Regions from separate parts of the Streptomyces sp. BBFR51 genome, predicted to be linked through region 1. Evidence: riboswitches for the same ligand, from Rfam matches in the RefSeq annotation. Region 1 holds a riboswitch; the other holds the start of a gene.
What was found. A riboswitch is a leader RNA that binds a small molecule or an ion and turns the genes downstream of it on or off. The one in region 1 is predicted to bind glycine.
Positions count from the first base shown of each region.

Region 2: it holds a riboswitch for glycine, as region 1 does, so the genes downstream of both, gcvT (glycine cleavage system aminomethyltransferase GcvT) here and gcvP (aminomethyl-transferring glycine dehydrogenase) in region 1, are expected to answer to the same signal.

Region 1 covers NZ_CP172448.1:1,504,316-1,515,856, reverse strand. Annotated here, with positions in the region: gene ACGH7X_RS06830 (sugar phosphate nucleotidyltransferase) at 1-945, shown strand, start outside; gene ACGH7X_RS06825 (DUF881 domain-containing protein) at 1,044-1,949, shown strand; gene ACGH7X_RS06820 (small basic family protein) at 1,946-2,278, shown strand; gene ACGH7X_RS06815 (DUF881 domain-containing protein) at 2,284-3,132, shown strand; gene ACGH7X_RS06810 (FHA domain-containing protein) at 3,617-4,153, shown strand; gene ACGH7X_RS06805 (MerR family transcriptional regulator) at 4,198-4,935, shown strand; gene ACGH7X_RS06800 (bifunctional nuclease family protein) at 5,020-5,493, shown strand; gene ACGH7X_RS06795 (MerR family transcriptional regulator) at 5,870-6,370, shown strand; gene ACGH7X_RS06790 (DNA polymerase IV) at 6,447-7,829, shown strand; gene ACGH7X_RS06785 (PRC-barrel domain-containing protein) at 7,852-8,229, opposite strand; glycine riboswitch at 8,380-8,475, shown strand; gene gcvP (aminomethyl-transferring glycine dehydrogenase) at 8,653-11,538, shown strand.
Region 2 covers NZ_CP172448.1:5,929,814-5,941,354, reverse strand. Annotated here, with positions in the region: gene ACGH7X_RS27285 (ABC transporter substrate-binding protein) at 1-403, opposite strand, end outside; gene ACGH7X_RS27280 (ABC transporter permease) at 474-1,481, opposite strand; gene ACGH7X_RS27275 (enhanced serine sensitivity protein SseB C-terminal domain-containing protein) at 1,797-2,594, opposite strand; gene ACGH7X_RS27270 (enhanced serine sensitivity protein SseB) at 2,786-3,589, opposite strand; gene ACGH7X_RS27265 (AAA family ATPase) at 3,665-4,333, opposite strand; glycine riboswitch at 4,513-4,607, shown strand; gene gcvT (glycine cleavage system aminomethyltransferase GcvT) at 4,764-5,882, shown strand; gene gcvH (glycine cleavage system protein GcvH) at 5,979-6,356, shown strand; gene glyA (serine hydroxymethyltransferase) at 6,372-7,649, shown strand; gene ACGH7X_RS27245 (L-serine ammonia-lyase) at 7,750-9,117, shown strand; gene ACGH7X_RS27240 (D-Ala-D-Ala carboxypeptidase family metallohydrolase) at 9,151-9,885, opposite strand; gene ACGH7X_RS27235 (glycoside hydrolase family 25 protein) at 10,065-10,619, shown strand; partial or broken gene ACGH7X_RS27230 (NADPH-dependent F420 reductase) at 10,633-11,340, opposite strand; gene ACGH7X_RS27225 (EF-hand domain-containing protein) at 11,464-11,541, opposite strand, start outside.

The DNA.
Region 1 (11,541 bases):
GGAGAGATCGGGGACCTGCACTTCCCGTCCAGCGTGTTCGACTCGTACACCGGGTCACTGCTGCGCAACGTCGACATCACGGGGATCGCCGAGTCCGGGCTGAAGGTCGTCGTGGACGCCTCCAACGGCAGTGCGGGGCTGGTCCTGCCCAGTCTGCTGGGGAAGCTGGGCGTGGACTCGCTGACCATCAACCCGGGGCTCGACGAGTCCAGGCCGACCGAGTCGGCCGACATCCGGCGCTCGGGTCTGGTGCGCCTCGGGGAGATCGTCGCGTCCTCGCGGGCGGCGTTCGGGGTGCGGTTCGACCCGGTCGGTGAGCGGCTCTCGCTCGTCGACGAGAAGGGTCGCATCATCGAGGACGACCGGGCGCTACTGGTGATGCTGGACCTGATCGCGGCCGAGCGGCGCAGCGGACGGGTGGCGTTGCCGGTGACGACCACCAGGATCGCCGAGCAGGTGGCGGCTTACCACGGCACCCAGGTCGAGTGGACGACCACCTCCCCCGACGACCTGACGCGGGTCGGCGGTGAGGAAGGGGCGATCTTCGGCGGTGACGGCAAGGGCGGCTTCATCGTCCCGGAGTTCAGTAGCGTCTACGACGGTACGGCGGCCTTCGTGCGGTTGATCGGGCTGGTCGCGCGCACGCAGCTCACGCTGAGCCAGATCGACGCGCGGATTCCGCGGGCGCACGTCCTCAAGCGTGATCTGGCCACCCCGTGGGCCGTCAAGGGCCTGGTGATGCGGCGGGTCGTCGAGGCGGCCGGGGATCGCTCCGTGGACACGACGGACGGTGTACGGGTGGTGGAGACGGACGGGCGCTGGGTCATGGTGCTGCCCGACCCGGCCGAGGCCGTCACCCACCTGTGGGCCGAGGGTCCCGACGACGCCTCCGCGCAGGCGCTGCTGGACGAGTGGTCCGCGGTGGTGGACAGCGCGGGCCGGTAAAACACACCGCACGCGTGCGTGCCGGACAAGTGTCCCCAAGGGGGCCTGTCCGGCACGCCGGTGGGGCCGTTCGGAGGTAGTGGCGGTGGCGTGCGACGATGTGCGGCATGCCGCAGCCACCCCCCGTTCGGAGCACATCCACGCGGCCCGCGCGCCCGGACGCGTCCATGTCATTGCTCACCAATGTCATGGATCACAGCCTCGACGACGGATACGCCGAGGCCGCCGCGCGGAAGAAGGCCGACGGCAGCGGCGGTATGCCGAGGACCCTGCGTGCCAAGCTCGGACTGGCGACCGGCCTCGTGCTGGCGGCCCTGGTCGTGACGGTCGGCGCGGCCCAGGCGCGGGTCGCCGCTCCGGTCGTCGCCAAGGAACGCGAAGAACTCGTCGACCGCATAGAGGGGGAGACCTCGGCGGCGGACAAGCTCGAGCAGAGCGTCGACGAGTTGCGCGACGACGTGGACGCGCGGCGGCGCGAGGCGCTGGAGAAGAGCGGCGACAGCGATCGGTCCGACGTGGTGGGCATCCTGTCCGGCGCGGTCGAGGTGCACGGCCCGGGTGTGAAGCTCGTGATCAACGATGCCAAGGACGTGGGCACGGGCGGTGACGGGCAGCCGCGCGGCACGTCCGGGTTCTCCGACACGGGCCGGGTGCGGGACCGGGACATGCAGCGCGTGGTCAACGGGCTGTGGGAGTCGGGCGCCGAGGCGATCACCATCAACGGACAGCGTCTGACCGCCCTGTCGGCGATCCGGGCCGCCGGTGACGCGATACTGGTCGACAACAGGCCGCTGGTGCCGCCGTACACGGTGCTCGCGGTGGGCGATGGCGAGCGGCTGAGCAGCACGTTCCAGGACAGCGCCGACGGTCTTTACCTGCACGCCCTCCAGGAGAACTACGGCATCCGGACCGCCATCTCCGTCGCGGACGACCTCAAGCTGCCGGCCGCACCGAGCGTGATCGTACGTACAGCACAGCCGATAACCGAGAAGGGCACATCGTGATCGCCGTACTGGGCCTCGTCGTGGGAGTCGTGGCCGGATTGTTGGTCCGGCCCGAGGTGCCGGCGGCCGTGGAGCCGTATCTGCCGATCGCCGTCGTGGCGGCGCTGGACGCCGTCTTCGGTGGTCTGCGGGCCATGCTCGACGGCATCTTCGACGACAAGGTCTTCGTGGTGTCGTTCCTGTCGAACGTGGTCGTGGCCGCACTGATCGTGTTCCTCGGCGACAAGTTGGGCGTCGGTGCCCAGCTGTCCACCGGTGTCGTGGTCGTCCTCGGCATCCGCATCTTCTCCAACGCCGCGGCGATCCGACGCCACGTCTTCCGGGCGTGAGGCGGATGAGCGACCACGACGAGCAGCCCGCGAACCGACTCCGCAAGGAGCTGCCCGAGGAAGTGGCGCCGTCGGAGTCCCCGGCCGCGGACACGGCGGGGGGTGACGCCCCGGCGGATGGGCAGCCAGGAGCGACCGGCAGGCAGCGGCTGCTGAAGGGGCTGTGGCCGCCGCGCCTCACTAGGGCGCAACTCATCGTCGCCCTGCTCCTGTTCGGGCTGGGTTTCGGGCTCGCGGTCCAGGTGGCGTCCAACAGTGACAGCGACAGCGCGCTGCGTGGCGCCCGGCAGGAGGATCTGGTCCGCATCCTCGATGAACTGGACGACCGTACTCAGCGTCTTGAAGACGAGAAGCAGGGCCTCGAGAAGCAGCGCGACGAGCTGGAGAACAGCTCCGACCAGGCGGAGGAGGCCCGCAAGCAGACGCTGGAGAAGGAGCGGCAACTGGGCATTCTCGCGGGCACCGTGGCCGCGCAGGGGCCCGGCATCACGGTGACGATCGAGGACACGAAGGGGACGGTCGAGGCGGACATGCTGCTCGACGCGATCCAGGAGCTGCGCGCCGCGGGTGCGGAGGCGATCCAGGTGAACGGCGTACGGGTCGTCGCGGGCACGTACCTCGCGGACGCCGACAAGTCCGTGAGCGTCGACGGGAACAAGATCAACGCGCCCTATCGTTTCCAGGTCATCGGCAAGCCGCAGGACCTCGAACCGGCTCTCAACATTCCTGGAGGCGTGGTGCAGACTCTGGAGAAGGAACAGGCCACCGTTACTGTTGAGCGGTCGAGCAAGATCGTTGTGGACGCCTTGCGAGCGGCGAAGCGGCCTGACTACGCTCGGTCGTCCTCCCAGTGAACCGGCGGTGCATGGTGGGCGTCCGGCGAGGGCATGAGGTTGCGGGGGGTCGGCGCACCGATTGGGTGGTGCGTGGTGGAAACTGTCTGGTGGAGACGGACGTTGTGAAGGTGTCCGGGTCGACCAGTACGTTCGGTAAGGGTTCGTCCTGCCCCACGGGCGGGTCTGTTTCGGTCAAGGGGAATCGCCCGTGAAGTTGTTTGCGAAGTTGTTCGGCAAGAGCGCGCGAGAGGGTAGCGACAACGCGACCGCTCGCCATCGCGCGCAGCCCGACGCGGAGGGCCGACGCCCGATGTTCCGGGACCAGGTGGCTGGTCCGGGCGGTGACATTCCCAGTGGTCAGGGCGCGCCGTCTGTTGACCCCGCACAGTCCGGCGGCATAGGTTTCGGCCAACCGTCAACCTCAGGTACGGGTGGAGGTTTTGCCCCCGGCCCGTACGCGTCGAACGCCCCGGCGGGGCAGCCGCGGCAGGAGGATCCGTCCATGTCGGCCCTGGTGTGTACGAGGTGCGGTAACCGCAACGCGGAGAACAGCCGCTTCTGCTCCAACTGCGGGGCGCCGCTGCGTGCCGGGGCGGTTCCGGAGCGTGCGTCCGAGACGACCTCCACGATCTCCATCTCCGGTCTGGAGGCGTACGACGCCGAGGTCACCGGCCAGACGGCGATGCCGGCACTCTCTCCCGAGGCGCAGGCCGCCGTGGACGCGCTGCCGCTGGGCTCAGCGCTCCTGGTCGTGCGCCGCGGTCCGAACTCGGGCAGCCGCTTCCTGCTGGACGGCGAGCTGACCACCGCAGGACGCCACCCGCAGAGCGACATCTTCCTGGACGACGTGACGGTCTCGCGCCGGCACGTGGAGTTCCGCCGCGGTCCCGACGGTTCGTTCACGGTCGCCGACGTCGGCAGCCTGAACGGCACGTACGTCAACCGGGAGCGCATCGACCAGGTCGCCCTGTCGAACGGTGACGAGGTGCAGATCGGCAAGTACCGGCTGGTGTTCTACGCGAGCCAGCGGGGTTACTGACCCGCCCCCGGGCCTCCCGCCCGGGGAACCTCCAGGGAAGGTCCATGCTTCAAACACCGAGCGGCGGCGCCGGGCAAGGCGCCGCCGCCACGGACAGTGGGCTGATGAGCATCGGCGCAGTGCTGAACGCGCTGCGTGACGAGTTCCCCGACATCACCATCTCCAAGATCCGCTTCCTGGAGTCGGAGGGCCTCGTCGAGCCGCGGCGGACCCCGGCCGGGTACCGCAAGTTCAGCGCGCACGACGTCGAGCGCCTCGCCGAGGTGCTGCGCATGCAGCGGGACCACTATCTGCCCCTCAAGGTGATCCGTGAGCACCTGGACGCCGTGGAGCGCGGCGAGGCCGTGGCGCTGCCGAGGGTCGGTCGCCAGCGTGACGGGGAGACCGTAGCGGAGCCCGCCGAGAGCCCGACGGTGGCCAGGATCGGGCGGGACGAGCTGCTCGCCACGGCCGGAATCGACGACCGGGAACTGAAGGAGTGGGAGTCGTACGGACTCCTCGCCCCACTGCCCGACGGGGCGTACGACGCCGAGGCGGTCACCGTGGCGTCGCTGGTGGTGCAGCTGGGGCGGTTCGGGATCGAACCGAGGCACCTGCGGGTGATGAAGGCCGCCGCCGACCGGGACGCCGGACTCGTGGACCAGGTGGTGGCCCCGTTGAAGCGCCACCGCAACCCCCAGACCAGGGCACACGCACAAGCCCGCACCAAGGAGCTGGCGGGGCTGGCGGTGCAGCTGCACGCGGCGCTGGTGCAGACCGCCCTCGGCGTGCGGCTGCCCTGAATCGGACGTGTCCGCAGACCCGGATCGCCCACCCGATCCCGGCCCGACTACCCAAACGTCCCGGGCACGGCCTAGGGTTGCTGTGTGAACGAGCTCGATGTCGTAGGTGTCCGGGTCGAGATGCCCTCCAACCAACCGATCGTGCTGCTGCGCGAGGTGGGAGGCGACCGTTACCTTCCCATCTGGATCGGACCGGGGGAGGCGACGGCGATCGCCTTCGCCCAGCAGGGCATGGCTCCCGCACGGCCGCTGACCCACGACCTGTTCAAGGACGTGCTGGAAGCCGTCGGCCAGGAGCTCACCGAGGTACGCATCACCGACCTGCGCGACGGGGTCTTCTACGCCGAGCTGGTCTTCGCGAGCGGGGTCGAGGTCAGTGCCAGGCCGTCCGACGCCATAGCGCTGGCCCTGCGCACCGGTACACCGATCTACGGCAGTGACACGGTCCTCGACGACGCCGGTATCGCCATCCCGGACGAGCAGGAGGACGAGGTGGAGAAGTTCCGCGAGTTCCTCGACCAGATCTCGCCCGAGGACTTCGGGACCAGCAACCAGTGAGACGCGCGGGCCGATGTGGGTCGGGGCGCCGTACGGCCCCCGGCCGGACACATTCGGCTAGCCTTTCCCCGAGACAGGGCACGGGAAACCACTCGTAGGGTGATTATCACTCGGCGTGCCGAGTGTGGCGATCGTTGACGCACCCTTGGTGACTGCCTACCTTCGAGGAGGCAGGTCAAGGACGGAGGTCGGCGTGAGAATCAGCGGCGACGGTACGGCTGGGGGTGGCCCCGGGCACAGCCTCGGGGCAGGCGGTCCGTACCCTCCCCCGGGCTCTCGGCTCCGCACGAGCGGGGGCCATCCCCAGCACGGTGGCGCGGCCGATCCGGGTCTGCGGCGACCGGCAGTCGTGCCGACCAGCGGAGGGGCGACGTCCATGGCGTCCGAGCAGATCGGCTATCGCGGGCCGACGGCCTGCGCGGCCGCCGGTATCACCTACCGGCAACTCGACTACTGGGCCCGCACGGGGCTCGTCGAGCCCAGCGTGCGGCCCGCGCACGGTTCCGGTACGCAGCGCCTGTACAGCTTCCGCGACGTGGTCGTGCTGAAGATCGTCAAGCGCTTCCTCGACACCGGGGTGTCACTGCAGAACATCCGCACCACCGTCCAGCATCTGAGGGAGCGCGGTTTTTGCGACCTGGAGCGGATGACGCTGATGAGCGACGGCGCCACCGTCTACGAGTGCACCTCGCCCGACGAGGTGCACGCCCTGCTGCAGGGCGGTCAGGGCATCTTCGGTATCGCGGTCGGCGTGGTGTGGCGGGACGTGGAGAGCGCCCTGTCGCAGCTTCACGGGGAGCGGATCGACACGGGGGAGACCCTGGTCGGGCACAATCCGGCGGACGAGCTGGCACGGCGGCGCAACAGGGCGGTCTGATCCACCGCCGCTCCGGCGGACGCCTTCCGACCGCCGTCCGGCCGCATTGTCAGTGGCGTAGGGCAGCATCGGAGATGTGAGAACCGCGCCCACGATCCTGCATCTCGACATGGATGCCTTCTTCGCCTCGGTGGAGCAGGCGTCCAAGCCGAGCCTGCGCGGGAAGGCCGTCGTCGTGGGCGGCCTCGGACCACGCGGCGTGGTCGCCACCTGCTCGTACGAGGCGCGGGTGTTCGGTGTGCACTCCGCGATGCCCATGGGCCAGGCCCGTCGGCTCGCGCCCCACGCCGCCTACCTCGTTCCTCGCTTCGAGCTGTACCGGTCGATCAGCGAGCAGGTGATGCGGCTGCTGGGGGAGCTGTCGCCGCTGGTGGAGCCGCTGAGCCTGGACGAGGCCTTCGTGGACCTGGAGGCCGGCGGGACGGCCTGGGACGCGGCGTCCGCGCGGCTGGCCGGAGCGAAGCTGCGCACGGACATCCGTACCGTCACCGGCCTCACCGGGTCGGTGGGACTGGCAGCCTCCAAGATGCTCGCCAAGATCGCCTCGGAAGAGGCCAAGCCCGACGGACTGGTCCTCATCCCGCCGGGGACGGAGCGGGCGATGCTGGAGCCGATGACCGTGCGGACGCTGCCCGGGGTGGGACCGGCCACGGGGGACCACCTGCGCCGGGCGGGGATCACCACGGTCGGCGAGATCGCCGAGGCGGGCGAGGACGAGCTGGTGCGGCTGCTGGGCAAGGCGCACGGCCACGCGCTGTACGCCATGGCGCTGGCCCGTGACGAGCGGCCCGTGGTGGCCGAGCGGGAGACCAAGTCGGTGTCGGTCGAGGACACCTACGACGTGGACATCCACGACCGGGTGCGCGTCGGCGTCGAGGTGGGGCGCCTGGCGGACCGGTGCGTGCGGCGGCTGCGCGGGTCCGGTCTGTCCGGGCGGACCATCGTGCTCAAGGTGCGCAGGTACGACTTCTCCACGCTGACCCGCTCCGAGACGCTGCGCGGCCCAACCGACGACCCGGCGGTGGTGCGGGAGGCGGCCGCCCGGCTGCTGGACTCGGTGGACACCACGGGCGGCGTGCGGCTGCTCGGGGTGGGTGTCAGCGGGCTCGCCGACTACACACAGGAGGACCTGTTCGCGCAGGCGGCGGGGGAGCTGGCCGAGGAACCGGCCGAGGAGCCAGAGACAGATCCCGCCGAGGAGCAGCAGCCGTCCCCCACCGAGCGTCGATGGCCGTCGGGGCACGACGTGCGGCACGTGGAGCACGGGCACGGGTGGGTGCAGGGCAGCGGTCTCGGGCGGGTCACCGTGCGGTTCGAGACGCCGTACTCGCCGACCGGCCGGGTGCGGACCTTTGCGGTGGACGACCCGGAGCTGACCCCGGCGGATCCGCTGCCGCTGGTCGCGCGCGCGGCACGAAGACCCGGGGAGGCCGGGCCCGCGAGGCCGGTGGCCCGGTGATGGGTGACGGAGGGACGGTGTGTCAGTTGTCCTCGTTGCCCTTGCCGGCCAGCTTGCCGAAGTCGTGGTCGGGGGGCGGGGGAGGGGCCGCCACGTCCAGGCCGTAGTGGTGGTAGAGCTGGAGTTCCTGTTCCGGTGAGAGGTGGCGGCCGACGCCGAAGTCGGGCGCCTCCTTGATCAGGGCCCGGTCGAAGGGCACGCGCAGGGTGCCGTCGACCAGCTCGCTGGGCTCCAGGGGGACGAAGGCGTCCCGGCTGAAGAGTCCCGTTCGTATGGCCGCCCACTCGGGGACGCCGGTGGCATCGTCGAGGTAGACCTCGTCCACGGTGCCGATCCTGGTGCCGTCGCGGTCGAACGCCTTGCGGCCGATCAGGTTCCGCGGATCGATGTCAGTACGCACGGGGCCCTCCACTTGATCGCACCACTGGGCCGCACTGGGGTCGCACACCAGCCGCCTAATCATCCGTAAGTACTACAAAAGAGCACATGTGGCCGCTCGGCCACTCGAAGTCCGTGCGGCGGCCTCGCTGGTACGCTGGCAAACGGCTGCTGACCCCGCGCGGGAGAGTCCTCCGAACACCATCGGAGGCGCCGAAGGAGCAAATCCTCCCCGGAATCTCTCAGGCTCACGTACCGCACGGACGAGGTCACTCTGGAAAGCAGGGCGGGTGTCGACGGCTTCCGCTCTCACCGACGGTGAAAGCCGGGAGGGCCCTCGGGCTCGCCCGGTGAAGCTCTCAGGTTGAGATGACAGAGGGGGAGGCCGTCCGGGTACCCGCGCCGTGGTGCCCCTCGAAGGTCGTCAGACCAGGAGGCCTCCGCAATGACCGCCCACCGCACTCCGCTCTCCGAACTCGAACAGGCAATGCCCTTCGAGCAGCGCCACATCGGCCCCGACCACGAGGCCCGGGCCAAGATGCTCGCGCAGGTCGGTTACGGTTCGCTCGACGAGCTGACGGCCGCCGCGGTGCCGGATGTGATCAAGAACGCCGACGCGCTGGACCTGCCGGGCGCCCGCTCCGAGGCCCAGGTGCTGGCCGAGCTGCGTTCACTGGCCGACCGCAACCAGGTCCTCGACTCCATGATCGGCCTCGGCTACTACGGCACCTTCACCCCGCCGGTCATCCTGCGCAACGTCATGGAGAACCCGTCCTGGTACACGGCGTACACGCCCTACCAGCCGGAGATCTCCCAGGGCCGCCTCGAGGCGCTGCTCAACTTCCAGACCATGGTCGCCGAGCTCACCGGTCTGCCCACCTCCGGTGCCTCGCTGCTCGACGAGGGCACCGCCGCCGCCGAGGCGATGGCGCTCTCCCGGCGCATGGGCAAGAACAAGAAGGGCCTGTTCCTGGTCGACTCGGACGCCCTGCCGCAGACCGTCGCCGTGATAAGGACCCGTGCGGAGCCGACCGGCGTCGAGGTCGTCGTCGCCGACCTGAGCGCGGGCATCCCCGCCGAGGTGGCCGAGCGGGAGATCAACGGCGTCCTGATCCAGTACCCGGGCGCCTCCGGTGCCGTCCGTGACATCAAGCCGGTCGTCGACCGGGCGCACGAACTCGGCGCGCTCGTCACCGTCTCCGCCGACCTGCTCGCCCTCACGCTGCTCACCTCGCCCGGCGAGCTGGGCGCGGACATCGCGGTGGGCACCACCCAGCGCTTCGGTGTGCCGATGGGCTTCGGCGGGCCGCACGCCGGCTACATGGCCGTGCACGAGAAGTTCGCCCGCAGCCTCCCCGGCCGCCTGGTCGGCGTCTCCGTGGACGCCGACGGCAACAAGGCCTACCGGCTGGCCCTGCAGACCCGCGAGCAGCACATCCGCCGCGAGAAGGCCACCAGCAACATCTGCACCGCGCAGGTGCTGCTCGCCGTCATGGCCGGCATGTACGCCGTGTACCACGGGCCGGAGGGCCTGCGGGCGATCGCCCGGCGCACCCACCGCTACGCCTCCGTCATCGCCGCGGGGCTCGCCGCCGACGGCGTGGAGATCGTCCACGGCTCCTACTTCGACACGGTCACCGCGCGGGTGCCCGGCAGGGCCGCAGAGGTCGTCCACGCCGCCCGCGGGAACGGCGTCAACCTCCGGCTCGTCGACGCCGACCACGTGTCGTTCGCCTGCGACGAGACCACCACGCGCGCCCAGGTCGGTGGCGTGTGGCACGCCTTCGGCGTGGAGGGCGACATCGAGTCGCTGGACGCGGAGACCGGGGAGACGCTGCCCGAGGCGCTGCTGCGCACCGACGACTTCCTGACCCACCCCGTCTTCCACCAGCACCGCTCCGAGACCGCGATGCTGCGCTACCTGCGCCGCCTCGCCGACCGGGACTACGCGCTGGACCGGGGCATGATCCCGCTGGGCTCCTGCACGATGAAGCTCAACGCGACCACCGAGATGGAACCGGTCACCTGGCCCGAGTTCGGCGCGCTGCACCCCTTCGCACCCGCCGAGCAGGCGCAGGGCTACCTGACCCTCATCCGTGAGCTGGAGGAGCGGCTCGCCGAGGTCACCGGGTACGACAAGGTGTCGCTCCAGCCGAACGCGGGGTCGCAGGGCGAGTTCGCGGGCCTGCTGGCCGTACGCGGCTACCACCGGGCCAACGGCGACGAGCAGCGCACCGTCTGCCTCATCCCGTCCTCCGCGCACGGCACCAACGCCGCCAGCGCCGTGATGGCCGGCATGAAGGTCGTCGTCGTCAAGACCGCCGAGGACGGCGAGATCGACGTCGAGGACCTGCGCGCCAAGATCGAGAAGCACCGCGACGAGCTCGCCGTGCTGATGATCACCTACCCCTCCACGCACGGCGTGTTCGAGGAGCACGTCGCCGACATCTGCGCCCGGGTGCACGACGCGGGCGGTCAGGTCTACGTGGACGGCGCCAACCTCAACGCCCTCGTCGGCCTCGCCAAGCCCGGCCACTTCGGCGGCGACGTCTCCCACCTGAACCTGCACAAGACGTTCTGCATCCCGCACGGCGGCGGCGGTCCCGGCGTCGGCCCCGTGGCCGTACGGTCGCACCTGGCGCCGTACCTGCCCAACCACCCGCTGCAGCCCGCGGCCGGTCCGCAGACCGGTGTCGGCCCGATCTCGGCGGCGCCGTGGGGCTCGGCCGGCATCCTGCCGATCTCGTGGTCGTACGTCCGGCTGATGGGCGGCGAGGGACTCAAGCGCGCCACGCAGGTGGCCGTGCTGTCCGCCAACTACATCGCCAAGCGCCTGGAGCCGCACTTCCCGGTGCTCTACAACGGCCCCGGCGGGCTGGTCGCGCACGAGTGCATCATCGATCTGCGCCCGCTGACCAAGGCGACCGGCGTGAGCGTCGACGACGTGGCCAAGCGCCTGATCGACTACGGCTTCCACGCGCCGACGATGTCCTTCCCGGTGGCCGGCACGCTGATGATCGAGCCGACCGAGTCCGAGGACCTGGCCGAGCTCGACCGGTTCTGCGAGGCGATGATCGCCATCCGCGCGGAGATCGAGAAGGTCGGCTCCGGCGCCTGGTCGGAGGACGACAACCCGTTGCGCAACGCACCGCACACCGCCGGTGCGCTGGGCGGCGAGTGGGACCACGCGTACACCCGCGAGGAGGCCGTCTTCCCGGCCGGGGTGTCCGCCGCCGACAAGTACTGGCCGCCGGTGCGCCGCATCGACCAGGCCTTCGGCGACCGGAACCTCGTCTGCTCCTGCCCGCCGCTGGACGCGTACGAGGACTGAGTC
Region 2 (11,541 bases), 4.4 Mb from region 1:
GCAGGGTGTACGTGTAGGTCTTGCCGTCGTCCGAGACCTTGGCGACGTCGGTGGCGAGGTCCGGAGTCGTCTCCGCACCGGCGGCGCCCGGCTCCGTCTTGTTCGTGACGAGCTGGCGGCTGTAGTAGCGGGAGAAGTCCCACATGAAGCCGTAGTAGCCGCGCGTGGTGTCCCACGAGTCGGCGTCCTGCGTGCTCGCGAACTTCAGCGTCCCGCCCTTCTTGGCCTCGGAGGCCTGGGCGACCTTGTTGTTGGCGGCGTCGAAGCCGGCCGCGCCGTTCTTCGAACCGCCGCCGCTGTCGTCGTCGCCGCCGCCGCACGCCGCCGTGGTCAGCAGCGCGGCGACCACTGCGGCAGCGGCCAAAGCCTGCTTGCGCCGCCCTGAGGTGCGTTGGGTAGTCACGATCTCGGATCCTCCGGATTAGATGAGAGACCCCGTGCAGGTGCCACGGGTCGCTTTGCGGTACGGCAGGTCAGCGGGAGCCCTTGGGGTCCAACGCGTCGCGCACGCCGTCGCCGAAGAGGTTGAAGGCAAGAACGGTGATGAAGATCGCCACACCGGGGACCACCATGTACATGGGGTCCGACTTGTAGTAGTCGATCGCGCTCGAGAGCATCTGCCCCCAGGACGACGTGGGCGGCTTGACGCCCACGCCGAGGAAGCTGAGCGCCGCCTCGGTGAGGATGTTCGTGGGGATCATCATCGTCGTGTAGACGATGATCGGCGCCACCAGGTTGGGCAGCAGCTCCTTGAACAGGATGTAGAACCGTCCGGCACCCAGGGATCTCGCCGCCTCGACGTACTCCCGCTCGCGCATCGAGAGTGTCTGGCCGCGGACCACCCGGCCGATGTAGGGCCAGCCGAAGAAGCCGATGACCACGATCATCATGAGCAGGCGCACGCCCGTACCGCTCAGCCCCAGCATGGAGTCCGGCATCACGGAGACCAGCGCGATGATGAAAAGGAGCTGCGGGAAGGCCAGCAGGCCGTCCATGATCCGGCTGATGAGGGAGTCGACCCAGCCGCCGAAGAAGCCGGCCAGGACACCGAGGACGGTGCCGATGACCACGGCGACCATCGCGGAAAGGAAGCCGACGAGCAGTGAGATGCGCGCGCCGTGAACGATGCGGGCGAAGATGTCACGGCCGTTGACCGGCTCCACGCCGAGCCAGTGCTCGCCGCTGACGCCGCCCAGGGACCCCGTGGGGGTGCCGAACAGCGGGTCGATCATGTCCTCGTTGTAGGCGTTGGGCTCCTGCCCGTAGAGAGAGGTGATCAGGGGCGCCAGCACGGCGACCAGGACGAGGAGCAGCACCACGACGCCGCCCGCGAGGGCCAGCCTGTCCCTCTTCAGGCGCTCCCAGGCGATCCGGCCCAGGGAGCGCCCTTGTACCGACTTGGCCTCGGCTCCGGCGACCGCGGCTTCCTCTGCCGCACTCGGGGCCGCTTCCGCGGTCGGCTCGTGCAATGGTGCCGTCATCTGGCAGGGACCCCTCTCAACCGGCGGTAGCCGGCCCGCACTTGCCGCTGTAGCGGCGTGATCAGTCCGTCGTACAAAGAGGCGAGCATCCACCCCTTGTTGCGGGAGTCTTCAACGCTTTGGCGATCTGTAGCCAGACTTGACGGGGAATGGATGCGCAACCGTGATGCTGTTTGAGGTGTTCCGTTATCCGGACAGTGGGTAACGGGGGCCGGACAGGGGCGAGTTGGGACATCGGGGACAAGAGGGTGCTTTACGCCGTCATCTACGCGCGAAGATCGCCTCTGATGACCGGGCCGCCGGACCCCGCGTCCGTCAGTACCGGCTACCGGCCGGAGGGTATCCGTACCCGCCCGCCGGAGCTTGGGCGGGGGCGGCCACGTGGGCCTCGCGGTCGTAGAACGGACGCGCGTTCGCCCGCAGCCACATGGCGACCGGGTCGTGGACGTCGGTCATCGCCACCGTCGACACCGGCAGCCCGTCCGGTACCGCGCCGACGGACTGCTGCATCATCGCGCGCACCGCGTCGACGGCCGGCGGGGAGGTGTCGTACACGTCCAGACCGATGGCCAGATACGGCGCCCCCAGCGCCGGCTGCACCCAGGCGCGGCGCAGCGCGCGGACCGCGGGGGTGCGGTGGGCGTTCTGCGCGAGCAGGGCGTAGAACTGGGGGATCTCGATGGCCGGATCGGACAGGCGCAGGGGCCCGGCGGCCTGACGGTCCAGGCCGGAGGCGATGCGGCGCAGGTCGAGCCAGGGGATGCCGACGCCGCCGCCGGGTGCGTGCGGGTTGAGCCAGAGGCCGTAGTGGTCCGGGTACAGGGCCCGGGCCACCTCCAGACCGTCGACCACCTCGTACGACCGGTTCCAGCCGCTGGCGGACAGTTCCTGGGCGGAGGTGACGCAGGGCGCGTAGCCGTGGCCTTCGACCTCCATGTTTCCGTACTGGGCGTCCGGGGAGCCGGCCTGGCCGTGCCACAGCAGCATCCAGACCTGGCCGGAGGTGGGGGTGGCGAGTGCGCGCAGCAGGGCCTCGTAGGCGTCGTAGCGCCCGGGCGTCACCTGGCGCAGCATGTGCTCGACCTGCCCGGTCGTGGTGCCGCTGGCGCTCACGCGTATCGCCCCTTCGAGAAGTCCCGGTTGTGGAACCAGCTTAAGGCTCCGCCGGGTGCGGGGTGCCTATGAGCTCGGGGTGTGCTGTCCGTTGGCGGGTGCGGGTTTCGTCGTGGTTGCTCGCGCCCGCGCGGCGGAGCCGCACATGTCACAGCCCCGCGCCCCTGCGGGGGCGCTCCCGCTGAACGGCGTTACCAGTCCAGTTCGTAGAACGGCCGGACCTTCTGCCGCATCCAGTCGCAGACCGGGTCCTGGGCCGCCTCCAGGAGGACCAGGTTGACCTGCCACTTCGGCGGGGCCTTGGTGAGGGCTCGGCCGAGGGCGTCCAGGGGGAGGGCGCGGGCGTCGCCCTCCCAGTGGGTGAGTTCGACGCCGACGAACAGGGTCGGGTCGGCGGTCTCGACGGCGGCCAGGCAGCGCCGCGCGCTGCGCACGACGCCGGTGGCGGCGAACTCGGCGGAGGCCGCGGCCAGGAAGTCCACCGGGTCGTCCTGCCAGTCCGGCTCGAAGAGGCGGACCCGGCCGCCGGACGCGGGCCCGTCCAACTGGGTGCGCCCGGCCCGGCACAGCTCGGCCACGGCCGGCGGCGGCAGCGGGACGCCGACCACGCCCTCCGGGTTCACGGCGATGCCGACCTGCGGGGGCAGGCCGCGGGCGAACTCCGCGGCGGGGGCGACGGTGTAAGCCATCTGCGGCCCGGCGACCTGGCGAAGCTGTTGCTCGGAGCTGAAGACCGGCACATAGGCCTGGCCGTCGATCTCCAGGGAGGGCAGGTCGAGGGGGCCGCTGTGCGGGCCGCCGCCGCCCGGCAGCGGCACCCAGACGAAGCTGCGGCCGAGGACCTCAACGATGCGGCCGCCGGCGCCGGGTACGCCGAGGGAGGCGGACAGCACCTCCTCCAGCTCGTTGCCGGGCCACCCGCCGTGCGGGTGGGGGTGTGCCTGTGCCGGGAATCCGGCGGCGAAGTCCGCCGGGAGGTCCCCTGGGAAGTCCATCTGCCTACCGCCTGCCTGGTACCGCTGTTCGTGACTGAAAGGCTAACCCGTTCGGCCCAGTGGCCCTACGGTGTGTCACCCCGTGAAGGCGATCCGGTGGAGCGTGTCGGCCGCCGCGCGGTCCAGGACGATCGCCGAGGCGCAGCCGACGGGCAGGGTGCCCGCGGTCACCGCGCGCAGCAGACGGGAGTTGGCCGTGCGGTGCCGCAGGAACGCGTACCGCGTCACGCCCCGGCCGCGCTCGCGCTGGCCGGCCAGGGCCTCGTCGGCGGCGACGTCGAGCAGCAGCAGGTGCAGGGTGCCGCCCCGGCGGCGGGCCTCGCGGGCCAGCCAGCCGCGCACCCAGGCCTGGGTGCCGCAGTCGTGCACGACGACGCCCTCGCCGGAGCGCACCGCGCGGCGCAGTCCGGCGTAGTGGGCGAGGCGGACCACGGGGCGGTAGAGCCCGTACGGGAGCAGGCGCGGCATGCGGCGGTCCCAGCGGTCGCGGGTGTCCTGGGAGTCGACGCGCCGGCCGCGCACGGTGCGCTCCATCAGCGTGGACTTGCCGCTGCCGGGCAGGCCGGTGATCACCACCAGATCCCGGGGTCCGAAGAGCAGAGCGTGCGGGCTGCGGCCGGCGCGCTCCCGCAGGTCGCGGACGACGGGCGCGGGCAGTTCGGCACACGCCTCCGGGGCCGGGGCGGCGGGTTGCTTGGGCAGCGCGAGCCCCGCGGTCGTGGCGTACGCCGTGGTCCTGTCCACCGTGATCGTCCTCCCCTGGGGCGGTTCACGAGTTCCCGTCCCGTCGAGTGTAAAGAGAAGGTAATGCGCAGGTCTCGCGTTTTCGTTCGCTTACTGCCACAAGCCGGTTACAAGAACAGCTCTGCCCAGGGATCGGCCGGGCGTGCAATGATGGCGGCGCCAACTGCATACCGGCCGTTTGAATCCGCGCGGGAGAGTCCCCGGCCGTCGCCGGGGCGCCGAAGGAGCAAGTCCCTCCCTTGAATCTCTCAGGCCCCGTTACCGCGCGGGCGAGGCACATCTGAAAAGCGGACCGCCCCCGACGGCGGTCCCACCCAAGGTGCAAGCCGCTGATCGCCGTACTCCGGTGGCCAGGGCGAACCTCTCAGGTTCCGATGACAGATGGGGAGGACCGACCTCGCCACGTCCTGTCCTGGGAGACGACCGACCGATGAGCAGTTCCGAACTCCGCCGTACCGCGCTGGATGCCACGCATCGCGCGCTCGGCGCGACGATGACCGACTTCGCCGGCTGGGACATGCCGCTGCGCTACGGCTCCGAGCGCGAGGAGCACGTCGCGGTGCGCACCCGGGCCGGTCTCTTCGACCTCTCGCACATGGGTGAGATCACCGTCACCGGCCCGCAGGCCGCCGAACTGCTGAACCACGCGCTGGTCGGCAACATCGGCAGCGTGAAGCCGGGCCGGGCCCGCTACACCATGATCTGCCGCGAGGACGGCGGCATCCTGGACGACCTGATCGTCTACCGGCTCGGTGAGACCGAATACATGGTCGTGGCCAACGCCTCCAACGCCCAGGTCGTGCTGGACGCCCTCACCGAGCGGGCCGCCGGCTTCGACGCCGAGGTGCGCGACGACCGCGACGCCTACGCGCTGCTCGCCGTCCAGGGTCCCGAGTCCCCCGGCATCCTCAAGAGCCTCACCGACGCCGACCTGGACGGCCTGAAGTACTACGCCGGGCTCCCCGGCACGGTCGCCGGCGTCCCGGCGCTCATCGCCCGTACCGGCTACACCGGCGAGGACGGCTTCGAGCTGTTCGTGAAGCCGGAGCACGCCGTGGAGCTGTGGGAGGCGCTGACCCGGGCGGGCGAGGGCGTCGGTCTCGTCGCGTGCGGCCTGTCCTGCCGGGACACGCTCCGCCTGGAGGCGGGCATGCCGCTGTACGGGAACGAGCTGACGACCGCGCTGACGCCGTTCGACGCCGGGCTCGGCCGGGTGGTGAAGTTCGAGAAGGAGGGCGACTTCGTCGGGCGTGCCGCGCTGACCGAGGCCGCCGAGCGCGCCGCTTCGGAGCCTCCCCGCGTCCTGGTGGGCCTGGTCGCCGAGGGCCGCCGGGTCCCGCGCGCCGGGTACCGGGTCGTCGCCGGCGGCGAGGTCGTCGGCGAGGTCACCTCCGGCGCCCCGTCCCCGACGCTGGGCAAGCCGATCGCCATGGCGTACGTCGACCCCGCGCACGCGGCACCGGGCACGGAGGGTGTCGGTGTGGACATCCGGGGCAGCCACGAGCCGTACGAGGTCGTGGCGCTGCCGTTCTACAAGCGCCAGAAGTAGACACTGGGCGCCGGCCCCGTCCGTCACCCCACTCCGTCACCCCACTCCACCACCCCCTTCACCAGCGACTTTCTCGCGTACAGGAGAATTCAGGCCATGAGCAACCCCCAGCAGCTGCGCTACAGCAAGGAGCACGAGTGGCTGTCGGGCGCCGAGGACGGCGCCTCGACGGTCGGCATCACGGAGCACGCGGCCAACGCGCTCGGTGACGTCGTCTTCGTGCAGCTCCCCGAGGTCGGCGACTCGGTGTCCGCGGGCGAGACCTGCGGCGAACTGGAGTCCACCAAGTCGGTCTCCGACCTGTACTCCCCCGTCTCCGGCGAGGTCACCGAGGTCAACGAGGACGTCGTCAACGACCCGTCGCTGGTGAACAGCGCCCCCTTCGAGGGCGGCTGGCTGTTCAAGGTGCGGATCACGGACGAGCCGGCCGACCTGCTCTCCGCCGACGAGTACACCGCCTTCACCGCCGGCTGAGGAGTCACGGACCGCATGTCGCTTCTGAACACACCCCTGCACGAGCTCGACCCCGACGTCGCCGCGGCCGTCGACGCCGAGCTGGACCGCCAGCAGTCCACCCTCGAGATGATCGCCTCGGAGAACTTCGCCCCGGTCGCGGTCATGGAGGCCCAGGGCTCGGTCCTCACCAACAAGTACGCCGAGGGCTACCCAGGCCGCCGCTACTACGGCGGCTGCGAGCACGTCGACGTGGTCGAGCAGATCGCCATCGACCGGGTCAAGGCCCTCTTCGGCGCCGAGCACGCCAACGTCCAGCCGCACTCGGGCGCCCAGGCCAACGCGGCCGCGATGTTCGCGCTGCTCAAGCCCGGCGACACGATCATGGGTCTGAACCTCGCCCACGGCGGGCACCTGACCCACGGCATGAAGATCAACTTCTCCGGCAAGCTCTACGACGTCGTCCCCTACCACGTCGGCGACGACGGCCAGGTCGACATGGCCGAGGTGGAGCGCCTGGCCAAGGAGAACCGGCCGAAGCTGATCGTGGCCGGCTGGTCGGCCTACCCGCGTCAGCTGGACTTCGCCGCGTTCCGCAAGGTCGCCGACGAGGTCGGCGCGTACCTCATGGTCGACATGGCGCACTTCGCCGGTCTGGTCGCGGCGGGCCTGCACCCGAACCCGGTCCCGCACGCGCACGTGGTGACGACCACCACCCACAAGACGCTGGGCGGCCCGCGCGGCGGTGTGATCCTCTCCACGGCCGAGCTGGCCAAGAAGATCAACTCGGCTGTCTTCCCCGGTCAGCAGGGTGGCCCGCTGGAGCACGTGGTGGCCGCGAAGGCCGTCGCCTTCAAGGTCGCCGCGAGCGAGGACTTCAAGGAGCGCCAGGGCCGTACGCTGGAGGGTGCCCGCATCCTGGCCGAGCGCCTGGTGCGGGACGACGCGAAGGCGGCGGGCGTCTCCGTCCTGACCGGCGGCACGGACGTCCACCTGGTCCTGGTGGACCTGCGCGACTCCGAGCTGGACGGACAGCAGGCCGAGGACCGCCTCCACGAGGTCGGCATCACGGTCAACCGCAACGCCGTCCCGAACGACCCGCGTCCGCCGATGGTGACCTCCGGTCTGCGCATCGGCACGCCGGCCCTGGCGACCCGCGGCTTCACCGCCGAGGACTTCGCCGAGGTCGCGGACGTGATCGCCGAGACGCTGAAGGCGCCCTCTCCCTTCGGGGCCGCCGACGCCGAGGCGCTCAAGGCCCGGGTGAAGGCCCTGGCCGACAAGCACCCGCTGTACCCGGGTCTGAACAAGTAGACACCGCATCCCGGGGTGGGGCGCCGCGCCCGCCACAAGCAGGCACGGCGCCCCACCCGAAGCACCACCCTCTGCACCACCCCCGTTCTGAGGAGTCCCCGTGGCCATCTCGGTCTTCGACCTGTTCTCGATCGGCATCGGCCCGTCGAGCTCGCACACGGTCGGCCCGATGCGCGCGGCCCGCATGTTCGCCCGCCGCCTGCGCAACGAGGAGCTGCTGGACTCCGTGACCTCGGTCCGCGCCGAGCTGTACGGCTCCCTCGGCGCCACCGGCCACGGCCACGGCACCCCCAAGGCGGTGCTGCTCGGCCTGGAGGGCGACTCACCGCGCACCGTGGACGTGGAGTCGGCCGACGAACGCGTCGAGACGATCAGGTCCGCGGGCCGCCTCAGTCTCCTCGGCGAGCACGAGATCGCCTTCGCCTACGACGACGACATGGTCCTGCACCGCCGCAAGGCGCTTCCGTACCACGCCAACGGCATGACCCTGTGGGCCTACGACGCGCAGGGCGCCGAGGTGCTGACGAAGACGTACTACTCGGTCGGCGGCGGCTTCGTCGTCGACGAGGACGCGGTGGGCGCGGACCGCATCGTGCTCGACGACACGGTGCTGAAGTACCCCTTCCGCACCGGCGACGAGCTGCTGCGCCTGGCCCGGGAGACGGGCCTGTCCATCTCCGCGCTGATGCTGGAGAACGAGCGGGCCTGGCGCGACGAGGACGAGATCCGCGAGGGCCTGCTGGAGATCTGGCGCGTGATGCGGGCCTGCGTGGACCGCGGCATGTCCCGCGAGGGCATCCTGCCGGGCGGCCTGAAGGTGCGCCGCCGGGCCGCGAACACCGCGCGCAAGCTGCGCTCCGAGGGCGACCCGAAGGCCCTGGCCATGGAGTGGATCACGCTCTACGCGATGGCCGTGAACGAGGAGAACGCGGCCGGCGGCCGGGTCGTCACGGCCCCGACCAACGGCGCCGCCGGCATCATCCCGGCGGTCCTGCACTACTACGTGAACTTCGTCCCCGGCGCCGACGAGGACGGCGTGGTCCGCTTCCTGCTGGCCGCGGGCGCCATCGGCATGCTCTTCAAGGAGAACGCCTCCATCTCCGGCGCCGAGGTCGGCTGTCAGGGCGAGGTCGGCTCGGCCTGCTCCATGGCGGCCGGCGCCCTCGCCGAGGTCATGGGCGGCACCCCGGAGCAGGTGGAGAACGCCGCCGAGATCGGCATGGAGCACAACCTCGGCCTGACCTGCGACCCGGTCGGCGGCCTCGTCCAGATCCCGTGCATCGAGCGCAACGGCATGGCCGCGGTGAAGGCCGTCACCGCGGCCCGGATGGCGATGCGCGGCGACGGCTCCCACAAGGTGTCCCTCGACAAGGTCATCAAGACGATGAAGGACACCGGCGCGGACATGTCGGTCAAGTACAAGGAGACGGCGCGGGGCGGGCTCGCGGTGAACATCATCGAGTGCTGAGGCGCGGGCCCGCCCGGATCCGGCTCCCCGTGGTCAGATGCCGCAGTTGGGGGCCGACCAGTACGGCGACGGGTCGAAGGCCACGTGGGTGTGGTCGTTGTGGCCGGGGTAACCCGGGCCGAGGATCTCCGAGAAGCCGTGGGTCCTGGCCTGCTGGGCGAGCCGGCAGAAGCTGGGTGAGCCGGTGAGGTCGGCGGCGTCGCCGTAGAGGTGACGGCTGGTGGCCGAGCCGCCGACCGCGTTGTTGCAGGCGCGGGAGCGGAAGCCGCTGGAGATGGTGATCGGCACGTCGCCGAGGGCGTGCCGCATCGCCTCCAGCTTCCACATCGTCTTCAGCGCGTTCGACTTGGCGGTGGCGGCGGAGACCGCGCCGCCGGACCAGTCGGAGTTGCACTTGTTGAGTTCGGCGTAGGCGAAGTGGACGGGCGTGCAGTCCGCGTCCTGGAGGGCGTAGATCTTGCTGAAGGTCGCGGGGCCCGCGACACCGTCCGCGCCCAGGCCGTACGCGGCCTGGAACTTCTTGACGGCGGCGGCGGTCCGCGCGCCGTACTGGCCGTCGTAGGAGAGCCGCTCGCCGGAGGTCACCCAGCCGGCGACCCGGATCTGGAGCTGGGTCACGTCGCTGCCGGAGGAACCCTGGGAGAGGGTCCGGTTCCAGGTGTAGCAGGAGTCGGCGTGCGCGGCGGTGGCGGTGGCTCCCAAACCGACCACCGCACCGGCCATGAGCATGACAAAAGAGAGAAGCAGACGTGACACGCGTCTGAACATCCCGGCCTCCAGACCTTTGAGCCAACCTCGGGCTGGTGCCCAGCGTGGGGCACCGCGCTACGCGCGTCAATGGCGCCCGGGGAAAGCGAAGTCGACGTTTCCGCTTCCGGCGGGGATCACCCGTGCCATCGTGGGGAATAACCAACTCGCGTCCCCCCACCGCCTCTCAGGGAGGCCCCATGCTGCGCGGCATCGACGTCAGCGCCTACCAGTCCTCCACCTACGACACCGACGGCCTGTCCTTCGTCTTCGTCAAGGCGACGGAAGGCCGTTCGTACGTCAATCCGAAGCTGGCGGCCCAGACGAAACGGGCCCGTGACGCCGGACTGGTCGTCGGCTTCTACCACTTCCTGTGGCCGGGCAACCTCACCGCCCAGGCCGAGTACTTCGTCTCCCACGCCCCCGAGCGGAAGGGCGACGTCCTCGCCGTCGACTGGGAGTCGAACGGCGAGGGCACCCACGCGAGCAACGCGGAGAAGGACAGCTTCATCAAGAAGGTGAAGGCGCTGCGGCCGGACAACCGGGTAATCCTCTACACGAACAGGAACTACTGGTTGACCGTGGACACCACCTCGTACGCGGGCGACGGCCTGTGGATCGCCGACTACGTGTCGGCGGGCAAGCCGCGCATCCAGGCCGACTGGCGTTTCCACCAGTACACCGACGACCCGGTCGACACCAATGTGGCGGACTTCTCGAGCAAGGCGGCGCTCAAGGACTGGGCCCAGCCCTGATCAGGGGGCCGGGTCAGCCCCGGAAATCCGCCGGCCGCTCCGGGGGCGCCTTCGCCAGGGCCTCGGTGACGCCCTCGACGCCCGCGCGCAGGCCGTAGACCGGGGTGCCGGGCTGCTGACGCCAGGAGTCGTCGATGCCGCCGGCGTCGACGGTGTCGAAGCCCAGCTCGTCGATCAGGGCGCGGATCTTCGCCTTGGCCGCCTCGTCGTCGCCGGCGACCGGGAGTGCCATGCGGTCGGGCGCGCCGGCCGGACGGGGGCGGTCGAGGATGTCCTGGGCGTAGGTGCCGTTGAAGGCCTTGACCACCGGGTGGCCGAGGTGGCCCTCGGTCCAGCGGCTCTCGGTGCGGCCCTCGTCCTCGATGCCCGCGATCCTGCCGTCCCGCTGCCGCGGGTAGTAGTTGCCGGTGTCGAGGACCGCGACGCCGTCGGCCGCCCCGTCGAGGACACCGGAGGACAGGTCCGGGACCCTCTTCAGCGGGATCGTGACGACCACGATCTCGGCCCCGCGCGCCGCCTCCTCCACCGTTGCCGGAGTGGCGCCGGTCTCCTCGCCCAGTGCGGTGAGCGTGTGCGGGCCGCGTGAGTTGGCGACGGAGACGTCGTGCCCGAGGGCGGTGAGCCGCCGGGTGAGGTTGCCGCCGATGTTGCCCGCGCCGATGATGCCGATCTTCATGTTGCTGACTCGCCTGGCCCTTCGGGGGTCGTGTCGTGCCGGTGAGCACCACCAACTTCCGAGCCGGGCGGGCTATTCCGCCGTCGCCCCGCCTTCACTCCCCCGCAGCAGCGTGCGCGGACGGCACAGGGGCGCCCGCCGGGTGGCCGGGCGCCCCTCGCGGTGTCGTCACTTGTTCAGGTGGGCCCAGAACTCGTCGAACGACAGCTGCTTGTCGCCGTCGAGGTCGCGGCCGGCGATGATCGC